4 regions of the Leifsonia sp. fls2-241-R2A-40a genome follow, and region 1 is predicted to be linked to each of the others. Evidence: predicted binding sites of a transcription regulator. Region 1 holds the regulator's gene; each other region holds the start of a gene.
What was found. Region 1 encodes HrcA, which represses chaperone genes, less so after heat shock. Its sites were predicted from a motif close to TTNGCACTCGNNNNNNNCGAGTGCNAA; they were not measured.
Positions count from the first base shown of each region.

Region 2: a site for HrcA is predicted at 3,137-3,163, ahead of groES (co-chaperone GroES). Genes of this name have one in related genera too.
Region 3: a site for HrcA is predicted at 3,276-3,302, ahead of groL (chaperonin GroEL). Genes of this name have one in related genera too.
Region 4: a site for HrcA is predicted at 3,394-3,420, ahead of QRN40_RS09340 (Hsp20/alpha crystallin family protein). Genes of this name have one in related genera too.

Region 1 is NZ_JARVRS010000001.1:3,257,809-3,263,320, forward strand. Features, by position in the region: gene QRN40_RS16080 (histidine triad nucleotide-binding protein) at 1-106, opposite strand, end outside; gene QRN40_RS16085 (16S rRNA (uracil(1498)-N(3))-methyltransferase) at 160-888, opposite strand; gene dnaJ (molecular chaperone DnaJ) at 894-2,009, opposite strand; gene hrcA (heat-inducible transcriptional repressor HrcA) at 2,071-3,093, opposite strand; gene QRN40_RS16100 (DUF4870 domain-containing protein) at 3,252-3,794, shown strand; gene QRN40_RS16105 (DUF4870 domain-containing protein) at 3,919-4,305, shown strand; gene hemW (radical SAM family heme chaperone HemW) at 4,339-5,512, opposite strand, start outside.
Region 2 is NZ_JARVRS010000001.1:2,305,381-2,310,892, reverse strand. Features, by position in the region: gene guaB (IMP dehydrogenase) at 25-1,527, opposite strand; gene rarD (EamA family transporter RarD) at 1,612-2,556, opposite strand; gene groES (co-chaperone GroES) at 2,749-3,045, opposite strand; gene QRN40_RS11495 (class I SAM-dependent methyltransferase) at 3,179-4,366, shown strand; gene QRN40_RS11490 (DUF4190 domain-containing protein) at 4,393-4,983, opposite strand; gene tsaD (tRNA (adenosine(37)-N6)-threonylcarbamoyltransferase complex transferase subunit TsaD) at 5,107-5,512, opposite strand, start outside.
Region 3 is NZ_JARVRS010000001.1:2,460,803-2,466,314, reverse strand. Features, by position in the region: gene QRN40_RS12270 (sensor histidine kinase) at 1-1,414, shown strand, start outside; gene groL (chaperonin GroEL) at 1,614-3,233, opposite strand; gene QRN40_RS12260 (cold-shock protein) at 3,479-3,682, opposite strand; gene QRN40_RS12255 (LytR C-terminal domain-containing protein) at 3,851-4,408, opposite strand; gene QRN40_RS12250 (DUF3263 domain-containing protein) at 4,430-4,741, opposite strand; gene msrB (peptide-methionine (R)-S-oxide reductase MsrB) at 4,924-5,349, shown strand; gene QRN40_RS12240 (nitroreductase family protein) at 5,349-5,512, shown strand, end outside.
Region 4 is NZ_JARVRS010000001.1:1,855,980-1,861,491, forward strand. Features, by position in the region: gene hutH (histidine ammonia-lyase) at 1-1,287, opposite strand, end outside; gene QRN40_RS09325 (IclR family transcriptional regulator) at 1,377-2,135, shown strand; gene QRN40_RS09330 (GNAT family N-acetyltransferase) at 2,152-2,631, opposite strand; gene QRN40_RS09335 (Dps family protein) at 2,720-3,307, opposite strand; gene QRN40_RS09340 (Hsp20/alpha crystallin family protein) at 3,492-3,926, shown strand; gene QRN40_RS09345 (SRPBCC family protein) at 3,975-4,415, opposite strand; gene QRN40_RS09350 (phytoene desaturase family protein) at 4,420-5,512, opposite strand, start outside.

The DNA.
Region 1 (5,512 bases):
GCGCGATGTCGCGGAACGCGATGAGGCGCTCCGAGTCGTAGACGACGTCGGCCGGGATCTCTCCCGCGATGATGCGCGAGAAGATCGAACGCTCCGTTTCTGCCATGCCTCTATCCTATTCGCGCGCGCCGACAACGGCGGGGGTGTCCGCCCAGGGCGTCACCAGCGCCCGAGCGCGGCATTGAGCACGGCGAGGGCGGCGGGGCCGGCTGTGGAGGTGCGCAGCACCGTCGAGCCGAGCCGGACGAGCTCCGCGCCCGCCTCGCGGAACAGCGCGAGCTCCTGCGGCGCGATCCCGCCCTCCGGGCCCACCACGAGCACGAGGTCGCGGCCGTCCGGGACCACCGCGGTGAGCGGAGCCGACGCATCCGGTTCGAGTACCAGGACGCGCGCGCCCGCTGTCAGAGCAGCCACCTGCTTCGTCGTCGCGAGCGCGCCCACCTCTGGCGTCCACGCCCGGATGGACTGCTTCGCCGCCTCCCGAACGATCGTCGCCCAGCGCTCACGGCCCTTCGCGACCTTCGCCCCCTCCCAGCGGGAGACCGAGCGGGATGCCGCCCACGGGACCACCGCATCCACTCCGAGCTCGGTCGCCGCCTGGATCGCGAGCTCGTCGCGGTCGCCCTTCGCCAGCGCCTGCACGAGCGTGACCGCGGGAGACGGCCGCTCGACGCGCGACACCGACTCGACGTCGATCGTCAGCTCGGCGTTCGTCGAGACCAGCACCTCGCCGGAGGCGACCAGCCCGCGCCCGTTGCCGATCAGCACCGACTCGCCCGTCCGGGTGCGGTTCACCGTCGCGGCGTGCTTCGCCTCGGCACCGGTCAGCGACAGCCGGGCGCCCACCTCGACGTCGTCGAGGTCCTCGCGCAGGTAGAGGGACGCCACAGCTGCTACAGGTTGAGGAACCGGTCGCGGAGCTTGGCGAACAGGCCCTGCTGGAAGTGCGCCAGCGACGGCTCGGCCGCCTTGTGGGTGGCCGCGAACTTCTTGATCAGGTCCTTCTCCTTGTGGTCCAGCTTGGTCGGAGTGACCACCTGGATGCCGACCCGCAGGTCTCCGCGCCCGGCGCCGCGCAGGTGCGTGATGCCGCGATCCTTCACGGTGATGATGTCGGCCGACTGCGTGCCCGGCTTGAGCTCGAGCCGGATGTCGCCGTCGAGCGCCTTGACCGTGGCCGTCGTGCCGAGGATCGCATCCGTCATCGACAGCTCGAGGGTGCACAGCAGGTCGTCGCCGTCGCGGCTGAACACCTCGTGGTGCTTGACCTTGATCTCGAGGTAGAGGTCGCCGTTCGGGCCGCCGGCGGGGCCGGCCTCGCCGCTGCCCGGCATCTGGAGGCGGAGCCCGGTGTCCACGCCCGCGGGGATGTCGACCGGGACGCTACGGCGGGCGCGGACCCGCCCCTGGCCCTGGCAGGTCACGCACGGCGTCGCGATGACGGTGCCGTAGCCGCGGCAGGTGCCGCAGGGGCTCGAGGTCATCACGTTGCCGAGCAGGGAGCGCACGGAGCGCTGGATGCTACCGGTGCCGTGGCAGATGTCGCACGTCACGGGCTGGGTGCCCGGCTGGCAGCACGAGCCGTTGCAGGTCTCGCAGACGACCGCCGTGTCGACCTCCAGGTCGCGGTGGGTGCCGAAGATGACCTCGTCGAGGTCGACCTCGACGCGGAGGAGCGCATCCTGACCCCGCTCACGCCGCGACCGGGGACCGCGCGTCGAGCCGCCCCCGCCACCGAAGAACGTCTCGAAGATGTCGCTGAAGCCGGCGAAGTCGGCACTGCCCCCACCGCCGCCGAATCCGCCGGAACCGCCCAGGTCGTACTGCTGCCTCTGCTGCGGGTCGCTCAGCACGTCGTAGGCGTGCGTGACCAGCTTGAACCGCTCCTGCGCCTCCGAACTGGGGTTCACGTCCGGGTGCAGCTCGCGCGCGAGCCGGCGGTACGCCTTCTTGATCTCGTCAGGGCTGGCGTCGCGTTCGACACCGAGGACTTCGTAGTGGTCGGCCACGTGGGCTGTTCCTTCTTCTTTCGATCGCGTGATGCGTGTTGTGGTCTCGGAAGCCGGCGGCCTACTGGTCGCCGAGCAGCCGGGAGAGGTACCGGGCGACCGCGCGAACGGCCGCCATGTTGCCGGAGTAGTCCATGCGGAGCGGACCGAGCAGGCCCACGCGGGCCACATCCGATCCCGCCGCACTGTAACCGCTGGAGACGACGGATGCTTCCGTCAGCCCGAAGACGGCGTTCTCGCGGCCGATGCTGACGGCGACGCCGTGCTGATCGGTCGCCATCTCGTCGAACAGGCGGAGCAGAACCACCTGCTCCTCGATCGCCTCCAGCACGGGCGTGATGCTGCCCGGGAAGTCGAGCTCGGTGCGGACCAGGTTGGCGGCGCCGGCCATGACCAGCTTCTCCTGCCGGTTTGCGGCGATCTGGTCGAGCAGCGCGCTCGCGACCGGCTCGACCATCGCCCGGGTGCGCTCGGTCAGCGCCTGCGGGAGTTCGCGCAGCCGGGCGGTCGCTTCCGCGAGGGTCAGGCCGGCGGCGGCGCCGTTGATCGCGCCGCGGATCTCGGCCACGGCCTCGTCGTCCAGCTCGGTGGTCAGCTCGATGACACGCTGCTCCACCGCACCGGAGTCGGTGATGAGGACGCTGAGCAGCCGGCGCGGCGCGAGGGCGACGAGTTCGATGTGCCGGATGCGCGAACGCGCCACCGACGGATACTGCACCAGGGCGACCTGGTTGGTCAGCTGCGAGAGCAGGCGCACCGTGCGGGAGAGCACGTCGTCGAAGTCGACGGACTGCCCGAGGAAGGTCTCGATCGCCGTGCGCTGCGCGGGTGTGAGCGGGCGCACGTCGGCCAGGTGGTCGACGAACAGCCGATAGCCCTTGTCGGTCGGCACACGGCCGGACGAGGTGTGCGGAGCCGCGATCAGCTCCTCTTCTTCGAGCAGCGCCATGTCGTTGCGGATGGTCGCCGCCGACACCCCGAAGGAGTGCCGTTCGACGATGCTCTTGGAGCCGACGGGCTCCCGCGACGCCACGTAGTCCTGGACGATGACGCGCAACACTTCCAGACTGCGTTCCGAGACCATCTCCGCCCTCCCATCGACGATTAGCACTCGCGTTCTCTGAGTGCCAATCCTACCGCCACGAAACACCCCCAGGATGATTGCTGCCTGTGACACGGCCGCAGTACCGTATGGGCACCGGTTCGACGTGGCTCGTAACCGATCACGAAAGGGTTCCGCAGATGTCAGACCCGAACCAGCCCTCCGACCCTGCCGGCGACGTCCCCCCGCAGCAGCCGGGCGGCGTTCCCCCGCAGCAGCCGTACTCGAACGTCCCGCCGCAGCAGCCGTATTCCAATGTGCCCCCGCAGCAGCCGTACGGGCAGCCGGCCGGCGCACCCCAGCAGCCCTACGCGGCGCAGGCGGCTCCGCTCGACCCGGCCCAGGACAAGCAGTGGGCGTCCTTCGCGCACCTCGGCGGCATCCTCTGGATCCTCCCCTCCCTCATCATCTGGCTGGTCTTCAAGGACCGCGGCCGTCTCACTGATCAGGAGGCCAAAGAGGCCCTCAACTGGCAGATCACCTGGATCATCTGCTGGGTGGCGTCGCAGATCATCGGGATCATCATCGGCAGCTTCACCTACGGCATCGGCTACCTGCTCTTCGGTCTGCTCATCCCGTGGGCGCTGTACATCGTGAACCTGATCTTCTCGATCCTCGGCTTCGTCCGGGTGAACAGCGGCGGCACCTATCGGTACCCGCTGAACTTCCGGTTCATCAAGTAGCGGCCGCGCCCGGCGGGGCTCCCCGCGGAGATAGTGCGTTCAGGCTCTTCTCAGCCTCGGGCCCCGCGCCCTAGGCTGAGCACCACCACGTCCACTTCTGCCGCACCCAGAGGAGCCCCGCACCATGTCCGCAACACCCCCGCCGCCCCCGCCGCCGCAGCAGCCCTACGGAGGCTCGGCGCCGCAGCTGAGCCCTGCCGACGAGAAACTCTGGGCGACGCTCGTCCAGGTGGGCGGCATCCTCTTCAACTGGATCCCTGCGCTGATCGGCTACCTGGTGCTGAAGGATCGCGGTCCGTTCGTCCGCGCCCACACGGCCACGGCCCTCAACTTCCAGATCACGATCTTCATCGCCTACATCGTGGGCGGCATCCTGTCGATCGTGTTCATCGGCTTCTTCATCATCATCGCCGCCTGGGTGATCAATATCGTCTTCAGCATCATCGCCGCGGTGAAGGCCAACCAGGGCGAGTACTACACGTATCCGCTCGCCATCCGCTTCTTCAGCTAACGCGCGCTCGGAGGTTGGGGCAGGAGGTCGCGGTCAGGCGGCTTCGTCGGCCAGCAGCCTCCGCACGACGGCATCGGCCAGGAGCCGCCCCCGCAGGGTGAGCACGATCGACCCGCGGAGGGCGGCTCGTCCGTCGACGAGCCCGTCCGCGATCAGGCCCGGCACCTCGCGCCGGCCGGCGTCGCCGAGTTCGGCGGTCCGCAGGCCGTCGCGGATGCGCGACAGCAGCAGTACGCGCTCCACACGGCGGGTCTCGGTGTCGAGGGTCTCGCGACCGGCCGCGGGCGACTCCCCCGCGAGCACGCGTTGCGCGTACGCGGCGGGATGCTTGACGTTCCACCAGCGGACCCCGCCGACGTGACTGTGGGCGCCCGGTCCGATCCCCCACCAGTCGTGGCCGAGCCAGTAGGCGAGGTTGTGCCGGGATCGGTGGGCGTCATCCGTGGCCCAGTTGCTCACCTCGTACCAGTCGTAGCCGGCGTCCGACAGGCGCTGGTCGGCGAGCTCGTACATGTCCGCTTCGAGGTCGTCGTCCGGCTCGGGCACCTGACCGGAGCGGATCTGCCGCGCCAGCTTGGTCCCGGCCTCCACGATCAGGGCGTACGCGGAGAGGTGGTCGGGCTCGCAGGCGAGTGCCGTATCGAGGCTGCGCGACCAGTCGTCGAGCGACTCCCCCGGCGTTCCGTAGATGAGGTCGAGGCTCACCTGCAGTCCGGCTTCGCGCGCCCAGCCGACGACGAGCGGGACGCGGGCGGGATCGTGGGTGCGCTCGAGGGTCTCGAGGACGTGCGGGACGGCGGACTGCATCCCGAACGAGACGCGGGTGAACCCTGCCTCCGCGAGCCGCTGCAGGTCGTCGGCGTCGACGGAGTCGGGGTTCGCCTCCGTCGTGACCTCGGCGCCGTCGGCGAGTCCCCAGGCGTCGCGGACCGCGCTCAGCATCGCGGACAGGTCCCCGGGCGGCAGAAGGGTCGGCGTCCCGCCGCCGAAGAACACGGTCGAGACCTGCCGCGGAGGCACACCGCTCGCGTCGAGGGCGCGGGCGGCGAACTCCACTTCACGCACCGCGTGCCCGGCGTAGTCCGACTGGGAGACGCCGCGCAGTTCGGTCGCCGTGTAGGTGTTGAAGTCGCAGTAGCCGCAGCGGACGCGGCAGAACGGGACGTGCAGGTACACGCCGAAGTCGCGATCGTGCGCGCCCTCCGCG
Region 2 (5,512 bases), 950 kb from region 1:
GGGTGGCGCGCCCGTGGCTTCGGCTCAGCGCCGGTAGTTGGGCGCCTCGACGACCATCTGCACGTCGTGCGGGTGCGACTCCTTGAGCCCGGCGGCCGTGATGCGGACGAACTTGCCGTTCGCCTTGAGCTCCGGGATCGTGCGTGCGCCCACGTAGAACATCGACTGGCGCAGGCCGCCGACGAGCTGGTACGCGACGGCGGAGAGCGGGCCGCGGAACGGCACCTGCCCCTCGATGCCCTCGGCGATCAGCTGCTCGTCGCTCGGCACGTCCGCCTGGAAGTAGCGGTCGCGGGAGTACGAGGTCTTCTTGCCGCGCGTCTGCAGGGCGCCGAGCGACCCCATCCCGCGGTAGTTCTTGAACTGCTTGCCGTTGACGAAGACGAGCTCGCCCGGGGACTCGGAGGTCCCGGCCAGGAGCGAGCCGAGCATGACGCTGTCCGCTCCGGCGACGAGTGCTTTGGCGATGTCGCCCGAGTACTGCAGGCCGCCGTCCGCGATGAGCGGGACGTTCGCCTCGCGCGCGGCGAGGGAGGCCTCGTAGACCGCGGTGACCTGGGGCACGCCGACACCCGCGACCACGCGCGTGGTGCAGATGGAGCCCGGGCCGACGCCGACCTTGATCGCGTCTGCGCCGGCATCAATCAGCGCCTGCGCGCCGGAGCGGGTCGCGACGTTGCCGCCGATGACGTCGACGTGCGATGCACGCGGCTCAGCCTTGAGACGACGGATGATGTCGAGCACGCCGACGCTGTCGCCGTTCGCGGTGTCGACGACGATCAGGTCCACACCCGCGTCGACCAGTGTCATGGCACGGTCCCACGCGTCACCGAAGAAGCCGATCGCCGCACCGACGCGCAGCCGGCCCTCGTCGTCCTTGGTGGCGTCCGGGTACTTCTCGCTCTTGTCGAAGTCCTTGACGGTGATGAGGCCGCGGAGCTTGCCGTCCGCATCCACCAGGGGAAGCTTCTCGATCTTGTGCTCGGCGAAGATGGCGACCGCGGAGTCGGGGTCGATTCCGACCGGAGCCGTGATGAGCGGCTGGCGGGTCATCACGTCGCGGACCTTGGTGGTCGACCGCTCGAACGGCGAGACGAAGCGCATGTCGCGGTTCGTGATGATGCCGACGAGGGTGCCGTCGGGTTCCACGACGGGCAGGCCGCTCACCCGGAACTGGCCGCACAGCGCGTCGACCTCTTCGACGGACGCATCCGGAGTCGTGGTCACGGGATTCGTGATCATGCCCGACTCGGAGCGCTTGACCTTGTCGACGTGCGACGCCTGGTCCTCGATCGAGAGGTTGCGGTGGATGATGCCGATGCCGCCCTGGCGCGCCATGGCGACGGCCATGCGCGACTCCGTGACGGTGTCCATCGCGCTCGACAGCAACGGGGTCGCCATCGAGATGCGCTTGGTCAGGCGTGTCGAGGTGTCGGCCTCGCTCGGGATGACGTCCGTGTGCCCTGGGAGCAGCATGACGTCGTCGTAGGTCAAACCGATGAAACCGAACGGATCGGGCTGATCCATTTCACCCCTATCAAGAAGATGCGCGACTGTGGATGCTCAATGGTAACGGCAGAACCTGACCGGGTATTCCGAGCATCACAGGGGTCATTCGACCGGGGCCAGATCGAGCTCCGCGGCCCGCTTGCCCTGCCGCGCGGCGACGATCATGTCGATGCTCAGGATGAGCAGCGCCAGCCACACGATCGCGAATCCGAGCCACCGCTCCGGCGGCATCGCCTCGTGCAGCACGGCGACGCCGACGATGAACTGGATGAACGGGGCGAAGTACTGGATGAAGCCCATGTAGACCAGCGGCAGGCGGCGCGACGCGGCGGCGAAGAACAGCAGGGGTACGGCCGTGATGACACCGGCACCGATCAGGAGCACCGTGTGCCAGGGGCCGTCGGATCCGATGGTGAGCCCTGCTGTGACACCCACCACGATGAGCTGGATGACGGCCACCGGCGTGAGCCACATCGTCTCGAGGGTGAGGCCGGAGAGCGCATCCACCCGGTTGCCGACGCGCTTCTTGATGAGCCCGTAGAGCCCGAACGAGAAGGCGAGGATCAGCGCGATCCACGGCACCGAGCCGTAGCCCACGGCGAGCACGATGACGGCGACGATGCTGACGCCGACCGCGACCCACTGGGCGACGCGCAGCCGCTCGCGCTGCACCACGACGCCCAGGAAGACGGTGACGATCGGGTTGATGAAGTAGCCGAGCGCGGCCTCGACCACGTGCCCGCTGACCGTCGCCAGCACGTAGGTCTGCCAGTTGACGTAGATCAGCGCGCCCGCGAGCCCCATCGTGAACAGCACGCGCTTGTCCCGGAGCAGGGCGCCGAAGGTGCGCCAGGTTCGGGTGACCGAGAGCGCGATGGCGCAGAACGCCAGCGAGAAGATCACGCGCCAGGCGACGATCTCCCATGCCCCGGCCGGGGCGAGCGCCAAGAAGTAGATCGGGAGGACGCCCCAGAGCACGTAGGCGGAGACCGCGTAGACGAGCCCGGAGGTGCGGTGCGAGGTGAGGTCGTCGGAAGGTGCTGCCACTCGTCCGACTCTACCGCCGAGATTTGCGCCAATTCGTCGTCCTGCCGCCCACCCCCTTGCAAGATTTGCGCCAATTCGTGGCAATGCAACGGTCATTAGCGCGATTTGGCGCAAATCGCGAGCGGAGGCGGCCGAAAACGACGACGGCCCGGATGCTCAGAGCATCCGGGCCGTCGAGACGAGCGGTTCGCGTCAGCGGACGACGACCGCCAGAACGTCGCGAGCCGACAGCACGAGGTAGTCCTCGCCGCCGTACTTGACCTCGGTGCCGCCGTACTTGGAGTAGATGACCTTGTCGCCGACGGCGACGTCGAGGGGCACGCGGTTGCCGTTGTCGTCGATGCGACCCGGACCCACGGCGACGACCTCGCCCTCCTGCGGCTTCTCCTTGGCGGTGTCAGGGATGACCAGACCGGAAGCAGTGGTCTGCTCAGCCTCGACCTGCTTGATGACGATGCGATCCTCGAGCGGCTTGATGGAGACCGACACGTTGACCCCTTTCCTGTGAAGAACAGTGTCTCTACTAAGACTGGATTAGCAACCTCGCAGTGAGAGTGCTAACCCGAGTCTAGGGGGTGCGTTAGCAGTCACGCAACGTGAGTGCCAGGGTAGCGTTGAGCCCATGGAACGGTCCGAGCTGGTTGCCCTGCTGAGCCCCGAGGGACTCCGTCTGCTCGACTCGTTACCGCCCTACGAGAGCGAGCGCGACGTGCTGCGGATCGTCAGCGACCTCCGCAAGCAGGGCCACTCCCCCGCCCTCGTCGCGGCCGTGCTCACGCAGTCCAAACTGCGGCGGAAGGCCGTGGCGAAGTTCGGCGACTTCGCCTCCAGCATGCTGTTCACCGAGGCTGGACTGGAGCAGGCGACGCGGCTCCCCGTCGCGGCCCGGCACGCCGGCCGTTTCCGCGCTGCGGGCATCCGGCGGGTCGCCGACCTCGGCTGCGGGATCGGTGGCGACGCCCTCGCCCTCGCCGCGCTCGAGCTGGAGGTCACGGCCGTCGAGGCCGACGAGGTCACCGCCGCCATCGCCTCATTCAACCTGGCGCCGTTCCCAACCGCTGTCGTCGAGCACGGCCGCGCGGAGGATGTGGACCTGCGCGAGATCAACGGCGTCTTCCTCGACCCGGCCCGGCGGACGGCGGGGCACACGCAGACCGAGCGGCTGACCGACCCCGACGACTACACGCCGTCCCTCGGCTTCGCGTACGAGCTGGCGACCGGCCGGTCGGTCGGCCTCAAGCTCGGTCCCGGATTCGATCGCGACCTGATCCCGTCCACGGCGGAGGCGCAGTGGATCTCGGCCGACGGTCAGGTCGTGGAGCTGGGACTGTGGTTCGGCGCGCTCGCGCGCCCGGGGATCCACCGGGCGGCCCTGGTGCTGCGCGGCGATCGCGCAGACGAGCTGACCGCGGACGCGGACAGCCCCGACGAGGAGACCGGCCCGCTCGGCGAGTACCTCTTCGAGCCGGACGGCGCGGTCATCCGCGCCCGGCTCATCGGCGACCTCGCACGCCGCATCGACGGCCGGATGCTGTCGGACCAGATCGCCTACATCACCGCCGATTCGCCGGCGGAGACTCCGTTCGCGTCCGGCTTCCGCATCCTGGAGACGCTCCCGTACGGCGAGAAGGACCTCAAGCGCGCGCTGCGCCAGCGCGGGATCGGGACCTTGGAGATCAAGAAGCGCGGCGTGGACGTCGACCCTGCGGCGCTCCGCCGTCGCCTCGGGCTGAACGGAGACCGCCCGGCGACCCTGATCCTCACCAGGGTGGCCGGGCGGCACACGGCGCTCCTCGCCGAGCGGCTCTGACGCCGCCGACGAGTCGCGGAGAACGCTCAGTACGTGTTCGAGTAGTTCGCGAGGCTCGCGAAGATCACCGCGAGGATGATCCAGTAGATGATCGCGATCGCGATGCTGACGAATCCCAGGATGATGCCGGTCAGCCAGAACCCGCGGGCGTGCGGCTCCTTGTTGCGGCCGATGAAGCCGAGCACGATCGCCGCGACGCCGAACAGGAAGCCGATGCCCCAGGCGAGGTTGATCACGATGCCGACGATGCCGCCGACGAGCGAGAGGATGCTCAGGATGGGCGACTTGGCGGCCGGCTGGCCGTACGGCTGCGCGTATCCCGGTGCCGGCTGACCGTAGGCGGGCTGGCCGCCGTACGGCTGCTGACTGTACGGCTGCTGACCGTATCCCGGGGCCGGTGGCTGCTGACCGTATCCGGGCGCCGGCGGCTGCTGGCCATAGCCCGGCGCGGGCGGCTGCTGACCGTAGCCCGGCGCCGGCGGCTGCTGGCCGTAACCCGGAGCGGGCGGGGGAACGGCGCCGTTATGCTCCGTGGGCGGTGCCGGCGGCGGAGGAGGAACCGAGCCGTCCTGCGGGTTGGGCTCCACCGGGTCGGTGGGGGCGTTCGGATCGGTCATGGGACCCATCTCCTTCAGTACTGGAAGCTGATCGTCGGCGCCTCCCCGGAAGGCGCTTCCTGAAAGATCGCTGTATTGATTCCCATGGTGACAGCGCGTGCGCGCGAGTGTCAACGCACCATGTCAGCCGGTGACCTGAATCTCGGTGACGGGAAGGGTGGAGTCGGCCGAGAATGTGAGGTCGCTCGGCGCGTGTCCGGCCATGATCAGCTGCGCACCCAGAGCTGCGATCATCGCCCCGTTGTCCGTGCAGAGCGAGAGGGCGGGGATGCGCAACTCGACGCCCGCCTCTGCGGCGCGGGCCACGGCCAGCTGGCGTACGCGCGCATTCGCGACGACGCCTCCGCCGAGGAGCAGCCGCGGCACGTCGTGATCACGGCACGCGGCGAGCGCCTTCGTGATGAGCACGTCGGCGACGGCTTCGCGGAACGACGCCGCGACGTCGGCCACCGGCACCTCTTCTCCGGCGTCCTGGCGCTGTTCGACCCAGCGGGCGACGGCCGTCTTGAGCCCGGAGAACGAGAAGTCG
Region 3 (5,512 bases), 800 kb from region 1:
GAAGACGAACTGGACGAACATCCCGCACGCGCACCGTCCGGACATCCCGACCAGCCTCACGCTCTCGGCAGCCAAGGGCATGCCGCCCGGCGGGTTCACGCTGCACAGCAACGACGGCCGCACCACCTACCGCGCGCTGGCGACGACGCAGACGTTCGCGGGGACGGGCGAGCTCGCCACGGCGATCGTCGCGACCACGACCTCCCAGATCGACACGGTGCTGGCGAGCTTCCTCGCGATCTTCCTCGGCTTCGGCGTCATCGTCATCATCGTCGGCGCGGGCCTGACCCGGATGCTCGTCACCACGACGTTCGCGCCGCTGCGCGAAGTGGAGCAGACGGCCGCCGCGATCGCCGACGGCGACTTCAGCCAGCGCCTCGGCGGCGCCACTCCGAACACGGAGGTCGGGCGGCTGAACCGCTCCCTCAACACGATGCTGAACCGCATCGACCGGGCGTTCAGCGACCGCGCGCGCACCATCGACCAGATGCGCCGCTTCGTCGGGGACGCCTCCCACGAGCTCCGCACCCCGCTGGTGTCGCTGCGCGGCTACGCCGAGCTGTACCGGATGGGCGCCCTCCAGACCCCCGAAGACGTCGCGCAGGCGATGGACCGCATCGAGAAGGAAGCGATCCGCATGGGCATCCTCGTCGAGGACCTGCTCGAGCTCGCCCGCCTGGACGAGACCAAGCCGCTGGACGTGCGCCGCGTCGACCTGGTGAAGATCGCGCAGGATGCCGCCATGGATGCGATGGCCGGCTCCCCCGGCCGCGTGGTGAGCGTGCTCACGCCCGCGGCGGTCGCACCCGACGAGGACGACGAGCTCGAGCCGGGCGTCGACACCGTCCCGATGACGATCCCCGAGTCCGCCTCCCGTCCGTCGAACGCGACGGGCCCGATCGCCTTCGCGGGCGGCGCCCTGGCGCGCCTGCGCCGCGGGCGCGGCCGCCGAGGCGCGACGGAGTCGCTGCCGGTCACGACCGGCGAGAAGATCGTGCTCGCGCATCCCGAGCCGACCGAGCCCGCAATCGTCCTGGCCGAGGAGAACAAGCTGCGCCAGGTGGTGACCAACCTCGTCGGGAACGCTTTGCGCTACACGCCGGAGGGCAGCCCGATCGAGATCGCCGTGCAGGTCGACCACCGCACGGAGCGCGCCGTCCTGGAGGTGCGGGACCACGGTGAGGGCATCCCGCCGCAGATCCGGGAGAAGATCTTCCAGCGCTTCTGGCGCGCCGACACGTCGCGCGCCCGCGAGACCGGCGGCAGCGGCCTGGGCCTCGCGATCGTCTCGTCGATCGTCGCGGCGCACAACGGCACCGTCGACGTCGTCGACACGGACGGCGGGGGCGCGACCTTCCGCGTCTCCCTGCCGCTGGCGGACTCCCCCGCCGCCCCCAAGCCGCTCACCGCGTAGCGCGCCGCGCGCTTCGCGCGCCGCGGGCGCGCCGCGGCATCCACCCGCTCCCGCTGATCTAGTGGGCCCAACACGCCGTTATGGCCGGTGCCCATGGGGCGTGTTGCGACCACTCGATGTCCGCAGTCGGAATGCGAAGGGCGGAGACGCGAAGAGGGCGCCTCCCGATGGGAGACGCCCTCTTGTGGAGTGGTCGGACTTAGAAGTCCATGCCCGCACCCGGGTCGCCCACGGGCGCCGGGTTCTTCTCGGGCTTGTCGGCGACGACGGCCTCGGTGGTGAGGAACAGGCCGGCGATCGACGCAGCGTTCTGCAGCGCCGAGCGGGTGACCTTCACCGGGTCGTTGATGCCGGAGGCCAGCATGTCCACGTACTCGCCGGTCGCGGCGTTGAGGCCGTGTCCGACGGGGAGGTTGCGGACCTTCTCGACCACGACGCCGGCCTCGAGGCCTGCGTTGATGGCGATCTGCTTCAGCGGAGCCTCGATGGCGACCTTGACGATGTTGGCGCCGGTCGCCTCGTCACCGGTGAGCTGGAGCTTCTCGAACGCGGTCTTGCCAGCCTGGATGAGGGCCACGCCACCACCGGCGACGATGCCCTCCTCGACGGCGGCCTTCGCGTTGCGGACGGCGTCCTCAATGCGGTGCTTGCGCTCCTTGAGCTCGACCTCGGTGGCCGCGCCCGCCTTGATGACGGCGACGCCACCGGCGAGCTTGGCGAGGCGCTCCTGGAGCTTCTCGCGGTCGTAGTCCGAGTCGGTGTTCTCGATCTCGTTGCGGATCTGCTGCACGCGACCGGCGATGGTCTCCGGGTCACCGGAGCCCTCGACGATGGTGGTCTCGTCCTTGGTGATGACGACCTTGCGGGCCTGACCGAGCAGGTCGAGGGTGACGTTCTCGAGCTTGAGGCCGACCTCCTCGGAGATGACCTGGCCACCGGTGAGGATGGCGATGTCCTGCAGCATGGCCTTGCGGCGGTCGCCGAAGCCCGGAGCCTTGACGGCGACGGACTTGAAGATGCCGCGGATTTTGTTGACGATCAGCGTGGCCAGGGCCTCGCCGTCGACGTCCTCCGCGATGATGAGGAGCTGCTTGCCCGCCTGGATCACCTTGTCGACGACCGGCAGGAGGTCCTTGATGTTGGAGATCTTCTGGTTGGCGATGAGGATGTACGGGTCCTCGAACACCGCCTCCTGGCGGTCCTGGTCGGTGACGAAGTACTGCGACAGGAAGCCCTTGTCGAAGCGCATGCCCTCGGTCAGCTCGAGCTCGGTGCCGAAGGTGTTCGACTCCTCGACGGTGACGACGCCCTCCTTGCCGACCTTGTCGATCGCCTCGGCGATGATCTCGCCGATGGTGGTGTCGCCGGCGGAGATGGACGCGGTGGCCGCGATCTCCTCCTTGGTCTCGACCTCCTTGGCGGAGGCGACGAGCTCCTCGGTGACGGCCGCGACGGCCTTCTCGATGCCGCGCTTCAGGGTGATGGGGTCGGCGCCGGCTGCGACGTTGCGCAGGCCTTCCTTGACGAGGGCCTGGGCGAGGACGGTCGCGGTGGTCGTTCCGTCACCTGCGACGTCGTCGGTCTTCTTCGCGACCTCCTTGACGAGCTCCGCACCGATCTTCTCGTACGGGTCGTCGAGCTCGATCTCCTTCGCGATGGAGACGCCGTCGTTGGTGATGGTCGGGGCGCCCCACTTCTTCTCGAGGACGACGTTGCGACCGCGCGGGCCCAGCGTCACCTTGACCGTGTCGGCCAGGGTGTTGAGGCCGCGCTCGAGGCCGCGGCGCGCGTCCTCGTTGAAAGCAATGATCTTTGCCATGTGTTTCTCGTCCCTCCCGGACGTCTGCGAAGATTCCGTTTATTAGCACTCGATCAGATGGAGTGCTAAAGCGATTCTGGCACTCGCGGTGATCGAGTGCAAGGCGCGCGGTGGAGCTAGGGGCAGCGCGGAGCGATGCCGCGACCCCAGCGCCGAGGGAGCCTGCGACCGAGGTACGCGATACGGAGGAACAACGAAGCGCCGCCCCTGGCGAGGGACGGCGCTCCGTACTTGCTCTATCGCTGTCAGGCCAGCCGCACCGACTCGGCCTGCGGGCCCTTTTGCCCGGAGCCGACCTCGAACACGACCTGCTGGCCCTCTTCGAGAACCTTGTATCCCGCCATATCAATCGCGGAGTAATGAACGAAAACGTCCTGTCCCCCACCTTCGACGGTGATGAAGCCGTAGCCCTTCTCAGCGTTGAACCACTTCACGGTCCCGTTCGCCATGCATTACTCCCATTGCTGTGTCGCTCGCGCGATCCGACGCCGCGCGTTGAATCACGATCCTAATGCTTGGAATACCTGTCCACGCCAGCGATTTCGTGAATCGATTGCGAAATGAGGCGAAAGTTAAACACGCCTGAAACACAGGGGATGCGGCGGATGCGCGCGGGCTCAGCCCTGGTAGTTCGCGCCGACCACGACGGTGATGTCGGCGCCGGTGTCATCGAACGCGTTGCTCTGCTGGATGGTCGCGCCCGGAAGCGACTGCGCGACGCCCAGCGCAGCGGCCTGGTTGGCGGGGTTCCCGTAGTACACGATCGTCTCGGCGAGGTCGGTCTTGTCGGCGTTCGCCAGGGCGGCCACGGTCCATCCGGCCGCGGTCAGCTTGTCGCCGACCGTCTTCGCCAGTCCTTCCGTCGCAGTGCCGTTCAGCACATTCACCTTGAGCGCCGGGTTCACGGTCGGAACGATCGTCGGCGTCGGTGTGGCGGTCGGTGTCGGCGTCCCCGCCGTCGTGCTCGGAGTGGCCGACGGACCGTGGAACGAGATGTTGCCGTTCACGACAGAGAGTCCGAAGATACCGGCGCCCACGAGGACGATCGTGGCCAGCGCGGCCCAGCCCACAGCGATCCAGGCGCGGCCCCGCGGGCGGGGCGCCCTGTGCGCGCCGATGCGCTGGAGGTCGTCGGGGATCTCGTCGAACCGGTCGCGGGGGAACTTCTCTGCCATCGGGGGATGCGGTCCTTGGGGTCAGTCGCCGGACGGGAGGGTCCGTGCGTGTCGTGCGGCCAGCCTCGCCTCGCGCAGCCGCAGCAGCCTCTTGACGAGCATGGGGTCGTGGCGGAGCGCGGCCGGTCGGTCGATCAGCGCGCCGAGCAACTGATAGTACCGAGCCGCCGAGAGACCGAACTCCTCGCGGATGGCCTGCTCCTTGGCTCCGGCGTGCCGCCACCACTGGCGTTCGAACGCGAGGATCGCGGCATCCCGATCGCTCAGCTGGTCCGTGTCGGAGGACTCGCGGGCGGCGGAAGGCCGTCCGTCGGCTGACCGGGTCACGCGCACCGCCTTCCCTCGTCACGGATGCCGGACGATGGCCGGCATGCCGGTCGCGCCCCGCGCTCGCGGATCATCCTAGGGCGCTGGCCCTGTGTGTTGCCCGTTTCGCCGCGGCACGTCGCACGAGGAGACGGGGAACAGATGAGGGGACGCCCCCGTTTAGTCTGGAGAGGACGAAAGGGAGTGGCATGGCACAGAACGACACCACCCAGGACGGCTACACGGTCGCGAAGAGCGACGCCGAGTGGCGCCAGGAGCTCAGCCCCGAGCAGTACGCGGTGCTGCGGGAGGCAGGCACCGAGCGGCCGTGGACCGGCGAGCTGCTCGACGAGAGCCGCGCCGGCCTCTACACCTGTGCGGCGTGCGGTGCCGAGCTGTTCCAGGCCGGGACGAAGTTCGACTCGGGATGCGGCTGGCCGAGTTTCTACGAGTCGATCCGCCCCGAAGCGGTGAACCTGATTGAGGACAACAGCCTCGGGATGGTGCGCACCGAGGTCCGCTGCGCGAGCTGCGGATCGCACCTGGGCCACGTCTTCCCCGACGGCTTCGGCACCCCGACCGGCGACCGCTACTGCATGAACTCGATCTCGCTGAACTTCACGCCGGAGGCCTGATGGCCGACGGCGCGGGCAGCGCGGCCGCGATCGGGGATCTGCCCGGCCGGGTGGCGGCCCGGCGGTCGTACTCGCGGGTGACCCCGGCGGCGCCGACGCACGAGGAGCTGCTGCCGCTGGTCGCGGCGGCCGGCCGCGTCGCCGACCACAGCGCACTGCATCC
Region 4 (5,512 bases), 1.4 Mb from region 1:
CGCCGCCCATCCCATCGACACGTGGTCCTCCTGCATGGCCGACGACGGGATGCTGTCCACCGATGCAGGAGCGGCGAGCCGCTTCAGCTCCGAGACGATCCCGGCGGCCGTGTACTGCGCGATCATCAGGCCCGAGTCGACGCCGACCTCGTGCGCGAGGAACGGCGGAAGCCCCTGGTTGCGCGCCGGGTCGAGGAAGCGGTCGGTCCGCCGCTCGGACATGCTCGCCACGTCGGCGATAGCGATCGCGAGGAAGTCGAGCACGTAGGCGACCGGCGCCCCGTGGAAGTTGCCGTTCGACTCGACCCGTCCGTCCACGGTCAGGACGGGGTTGTCGACCGCCGAGGCCAGCTCGCGCTCGGCGACCAGCTCGGCGTGCGCCACCGTGTCGCGTGCGGCACCGTGAACCTGCGGCGAGCAGCGGAGCGAGTAGGCGTCCTGGACGCGGGTGCACTCGGGTCCCTTGTGACTGGCGACGATCGGGGAGCCGGCCAGCAGGGTTCGGAGGTTCGCCGCCGAGACCGCCTGCCCGGCCTGCGGGCGCAGCCGCTGCAGGTCGTCGGCGAAGACGGCGTCGGTGCCGAGCAGCGCCTCCACGCTCATCGCCGCGGCGATGTCCGCATCGGTCAGCAGCCCGTGGAGGTCGTGGATGGCGAGGGCCAGCATCCCGAGCATCCCGTCGGTGCCGTTGATGAGGGCCAGGCCCTCCTTCTCGGCGAGCACGACGGGCTGGATGCCGGCCGCGGCGAGGGCGTCGGACGCGTCGAGCAGGTCGCCGTCCACGCGGACGCGCCCCTCGCCCATGGCGGCCAGCGCACAGTGGGCGAGCGGTGCGAGGTCGCCGGAGCAGCCGAGCGAGCCGTACTCGTGCACCACCGGCGTGATGCCTGCGTTGAGCAGTGCGGCGTACGTCTCGACGGTCTGCGGGCGGGCCCCGGTGCGTCCGGTCATCAGCGTGGAGAGGCGCAGCAGCATGAGGGCGCGGACCACCTCCCGCTCGACCTCCGGGCCGGATCCGGCTGCATGCGAGCGCACCAGGCTCGCCTGCAGCTGTGCACGGCGGTCGCCCGGGATGAACGTGGTCGCGAGGGCGCCGAAGCCCGTCGAGATGCCGTAGTGCGGCTCGGTGTCGCCGGCCAGCGCCTCGACGATCGCACGAGAGGCGGCGACGCCGTCGAGCGACGCCGGGTCGAGTTCGATGCGGGCGCCGTGGCGGGCGACGGCGACGACGTCGGCGATGCTGAGCGGGCCGGAGCCGACGGTGACAGAGGTCTGGGTCTGGAGCATGCTCCGATCCTCGCGCCGGGCGGTCGGATGCGCGCCGGCTGTACGCTGCTGTGTGTCCGGTATCCCAGACACGCTCGGAAGGGGATGCGGTGAGCAAGGTTCCCGCTGCGGAGAACACCCTCCGCGTTCTGGCCTATCTCGGCTCGCAGCGGGGTCCGGCGCCGGCTGCCGCCATCGCCTCCGCTCTCGGCCTCCCGCGCTCGACGGTCTACCACCTGCTCGCCGTGCTGACCGAGCACGGCTTCGTGCTGCACTTCCCCGAAGCGCGGCGGTACGGACTGGGTGTCGCCGCGTACGAACTGTCGAGCGCGTTCTCGCGCCAGCAGCCGCTCAGCCGGCTCGGGCGTCCGATCGTCGCCGCGCTGGTCGACGCCCTCGGCGAGTCCGGGCACGTCGCCGTGCTGCACGGCCGCGACGTCGTCTACATCGTCGAGGAGCGGGCGCCCCGGCGTCCGCGGCTCGTCACGGATGTGGGTGTCCGCCTGCCCGCGCACCTCACCGCGAGCGGGCGGGCGCTGCTGGCGACGCTTCCCCGGGAGCAGCTGCGGGCGCTGTACCCGGACTCGGAGGCGTTCGAGGACCGCACCGGATCGGGTCCGCACTCGTACGCGGAATTGCGGCGGGTGGTGACGGAGGCGCGCGAGCGCGGCTACGCCACCGAGGACGGGGATGTGACGCCCGGCTTCGCCTCCGTCGCGGTCTCGGTGCGCGACCACGCCGGGTGGCCGGCGGCCGGGATCGCGGTGACCTTCCCCCGCGAGAACGTGGCGGCGGACGGATGGGATGCGCTCGCCGCGCGCGTGCGCGAGGCGGCCGCGGAACTCTCCCGCCGCATCCGGGGCAGCTGAAGGCGTCCGGGCGACGCTACGAGACTCGAGCGGTCAGCGGTTTGGCGTAGCAGACGGAGAAGGAGTCGCCGACGTACGGCCCGAAGTTGGGGATGCGCTCGTAGCCGGCGCGCTCGTACAGGGCGATCGCGGCATGCTGGAGCGGCCCGGTCTCCAGTCGCAGTTCCGCGATGCCCGCCGCAGTCGCCGCCGACTCCGCGGCCTGGAGCAGTGCTTTCGCGAGCCCGCGCCCACGCGCGTCCTCATGAACGAACATCCGCTTGAGCTCGGCGGGTGCGGTCGGGTCGGAGACGTTCTGGACGAGCGCCGTGATTCCGAGCGGGCGCCCGTCCACGCGGGCAACTAACACCGTCACCCCGGGCTTCTCGAGCTCCGAGACGTCGAGCAGGTAGCAACTCTCCGGGGGATACAACGCGAACGCGAACTCGTCGCTCAGTCGCAGGAGGTCCTCGACCTCCGGCTGGCGGGGCGGTTCGGTGCGGATCTCGGTCGGCATGCGTCGATGCTAGCCGCGGCTCGTGTCCGGCGGATTACGCCCGGACGTCGGTGCCGGCCCGGCGGACTGCCGGGCCGGCAGCGACGGGTCAGGCCCGGTTCGGCGTGCGGTTCTCGGCGCTGACCATCCACGCATACTGCTCGAGGCGCTCGATGATCGCGTGCAGCAGGTCGGCGGAGGTCGGGTCCTCCTCGTCGACGTCGTCGTGGACGTCGCGCATCGTGCGGACCACGCCCTCCAGTCGCTCGGTGATCAGGTCGACCGTCTCGGACGTGTCGACCTCGCCGTTCGGGAACTCGGGCAGGCTGGTCTGCTCGGCGACCGTGGCGCTGCGTCCGTCGGGGGTGGCGTGCAGGGCGCGGAGACGCTCGGCGATGGTGTCGCTGAACTCGCGCGCGGCCTCGACGATCTCGTCGAGCTGCAGATGAAGGTCGCGGAAGTTGCGTCCGACCACGTTCCAGTGCGCCTGCTTGCCCTGCAGGTGCAGCTCGATCAGGTCGACGTGCACGCGCTGGAGGTTCTGCGCGAGCTCGGTGGACGCGACGAAGCCGTGCTCGGCGTGCTCCCGGCGGGTCGGCGCGACTCCGACGGTGCTGGTGCGGCGCACGGATGCGGTCTTGGGCGCCGACTTCGGCGCGGACTTCTTGGTGCTCGTCTTGGTGTCGCTTGCGGCCACGATGGGTCCCTTCTGTTCGATGGACCCCACAGACGATAGGCCGCGGACCGCGGCCACGGAACCGGGTTGACAGGGTCGGAAACCACTTGGCACTCCCGTGGGGAGAGTGCTAATATCTGTGGTCGAAAAGAGTGCACAAAGGTGCTCTCATCAGCTGTTCTAAGCCAAGAGAGGGGTACATCCAATGGCCATGTCGTTCGATCCTTTCTCCCAGATGGACCGGATCGCACAGAGCGTGTTCGACACGAGCCGCCAGCCGCGCATCATGCCGGTCGACCTCTTCCGGGAGGGTGACCGCTACGTCCTCAACGCGGACCTCCCCGGTGCCGACCCGGCGTCCGTCGACATCGACGTGGACGGCCACCTGCTGACCATCCGCGCCGTGCGCAGCGCCGCCGACCGGGACGGGGCCCGCTGGCTCGCGCAGGAGCGGCCGTACGGTGCCTACATGCGTCAGTTCACGATCGGCGACGACGTCGATCCCGACGGCATCACGGCGTCGTACGACAACGGCGTGCTCAGCGTGATCATCCCGGTGGCCGAGCGGGCGAAGCCGCGCAAGATCGCGGTGGAGTCGTCCGCCCACGACCGGGACCAGAAGGCGGTCTCGGCCGGGTGAGCGCGCTCGAGCGGTCGTAGAACCGCGCAGTGAACCGAGGGCGCGTCGTCAGGAGGCGGCGCGCCCTCGCGCCACCCACTCCAGGCGCCGCAGCGTCTCGGCGTTCCGAACGTGGAGCAGGGCGTCCGCGAGCGCGTTCGGGATGAGCGTGACGGGTCCCGTGTGCGGGTACTCCTCCATCCGCACGACGCAGCCGCCGCCGCGGGGCTGGACGTCGATGATCACGCGCTCGGAGCCGAACGGGCGCGTCTTCGCCTCGAGCACGGCCCGTTGCGGCGGATCCCACTCGTCGACCCGGGTCTCGTCGTTCAACACGAGCGGCCAGACCCCGATGGAGTGGTGGAGGCGCGAGCCGACGGCGGGGTACCGGCCGTCGGCGGCGCGGAGACGCGACGCCCCGACGACCCATGTCGGGTAGACCCAGGGGTCGGCGAGGACGGCGAAGACCTGCTCGGGTGTGCAGGCCATACGGCGGACGTTGACGGACATGAGATCACTGCTCCGGGAGGGTCGAGGGACGAAGCGCGTCCGGGATGAGCGGGGTGGACGCGGGCGCAATCAGTTGGTCGGCCGACGGGGCGAGGTCCGGCATCCGCGAGGCGCCGAATTCGTGCCGCAGGGCGCTGCGCGCGGCGTAGTAGCCGCCGAGCCCGTGGACCCCAGGGCCGGGCGCGACCGACGCGGAGGCGAGGTACAGCCCGCGGCCCGGCATACGCCACGGGTCGGGTGAGAGGACGGGACGCGCGACCAGCTGCCCGAAGTCGGGCGCCCCGGCCGAGATGTCGCCTCCGATGTAGTTCGGGTTGTGCTGCTCCATCTGCACGGCGTTCATGGTCGCCGTCCCGATGATCAGCTCGCGGAACCCCGGCGCGAACTGCTCGATGCGCCGGATGATCGCCTCCGTCCGATCCTCTGTGGAGCCGTGCGGCACGTGCGTGTACGTCCACAGCACGTGCTTGCCGGCGGGCGCGCGCGTCGGGTCGAACAGCGACGGCTGCGAGACCAGGACATACGGCGGATCGCTCTGCCGTCCGGCGGCCACGTCGCGTTCGGCCCGGGCCGTCTCCGCGCGCGAGCCGCCCAGGTGGACGGTGCCCGTCTCGTACAGCTCCGGGTTCGTCCACGGCACCGGCCCGGAGAGGGCGAAGTCGGCCTTGAACACGCCGTTGCCGTCACGGAAACGGGCGACCTTCGCGAGGTAGCCGGCCGGCAGGCGGTCCTCGCCGAGGCGGGCCGCCGTCTTCACATGGGTGTCGAATACGACGACGCGGGAGTCCGGGAGTTCGGCGAGCGACTCGACCGGGGTGTCGGTCACGACCTCCCCGCCGTGCGCCTCGATGTCGGCGACCATGGCGTCGGCGATCGCCTGACTGCCGCCGATCGGGATGGGCCAGCCGCGCGCGTGCGCGTAGGTCGCCAGCGTCAGACCGGCAGCCGCGCCGGCGACGCTCGGAAGCGGGAGCGTCGTGTGGGCGAATACCCCGGCCAGCAGCGCGCCGGGCGCCTCGGTGCGGAAGGGCACGTCCCACAACGGACTGCCGAGCCCCAGGGCGGTGAGCCCGAAGCGGGCCGCAACCAGGGGATGC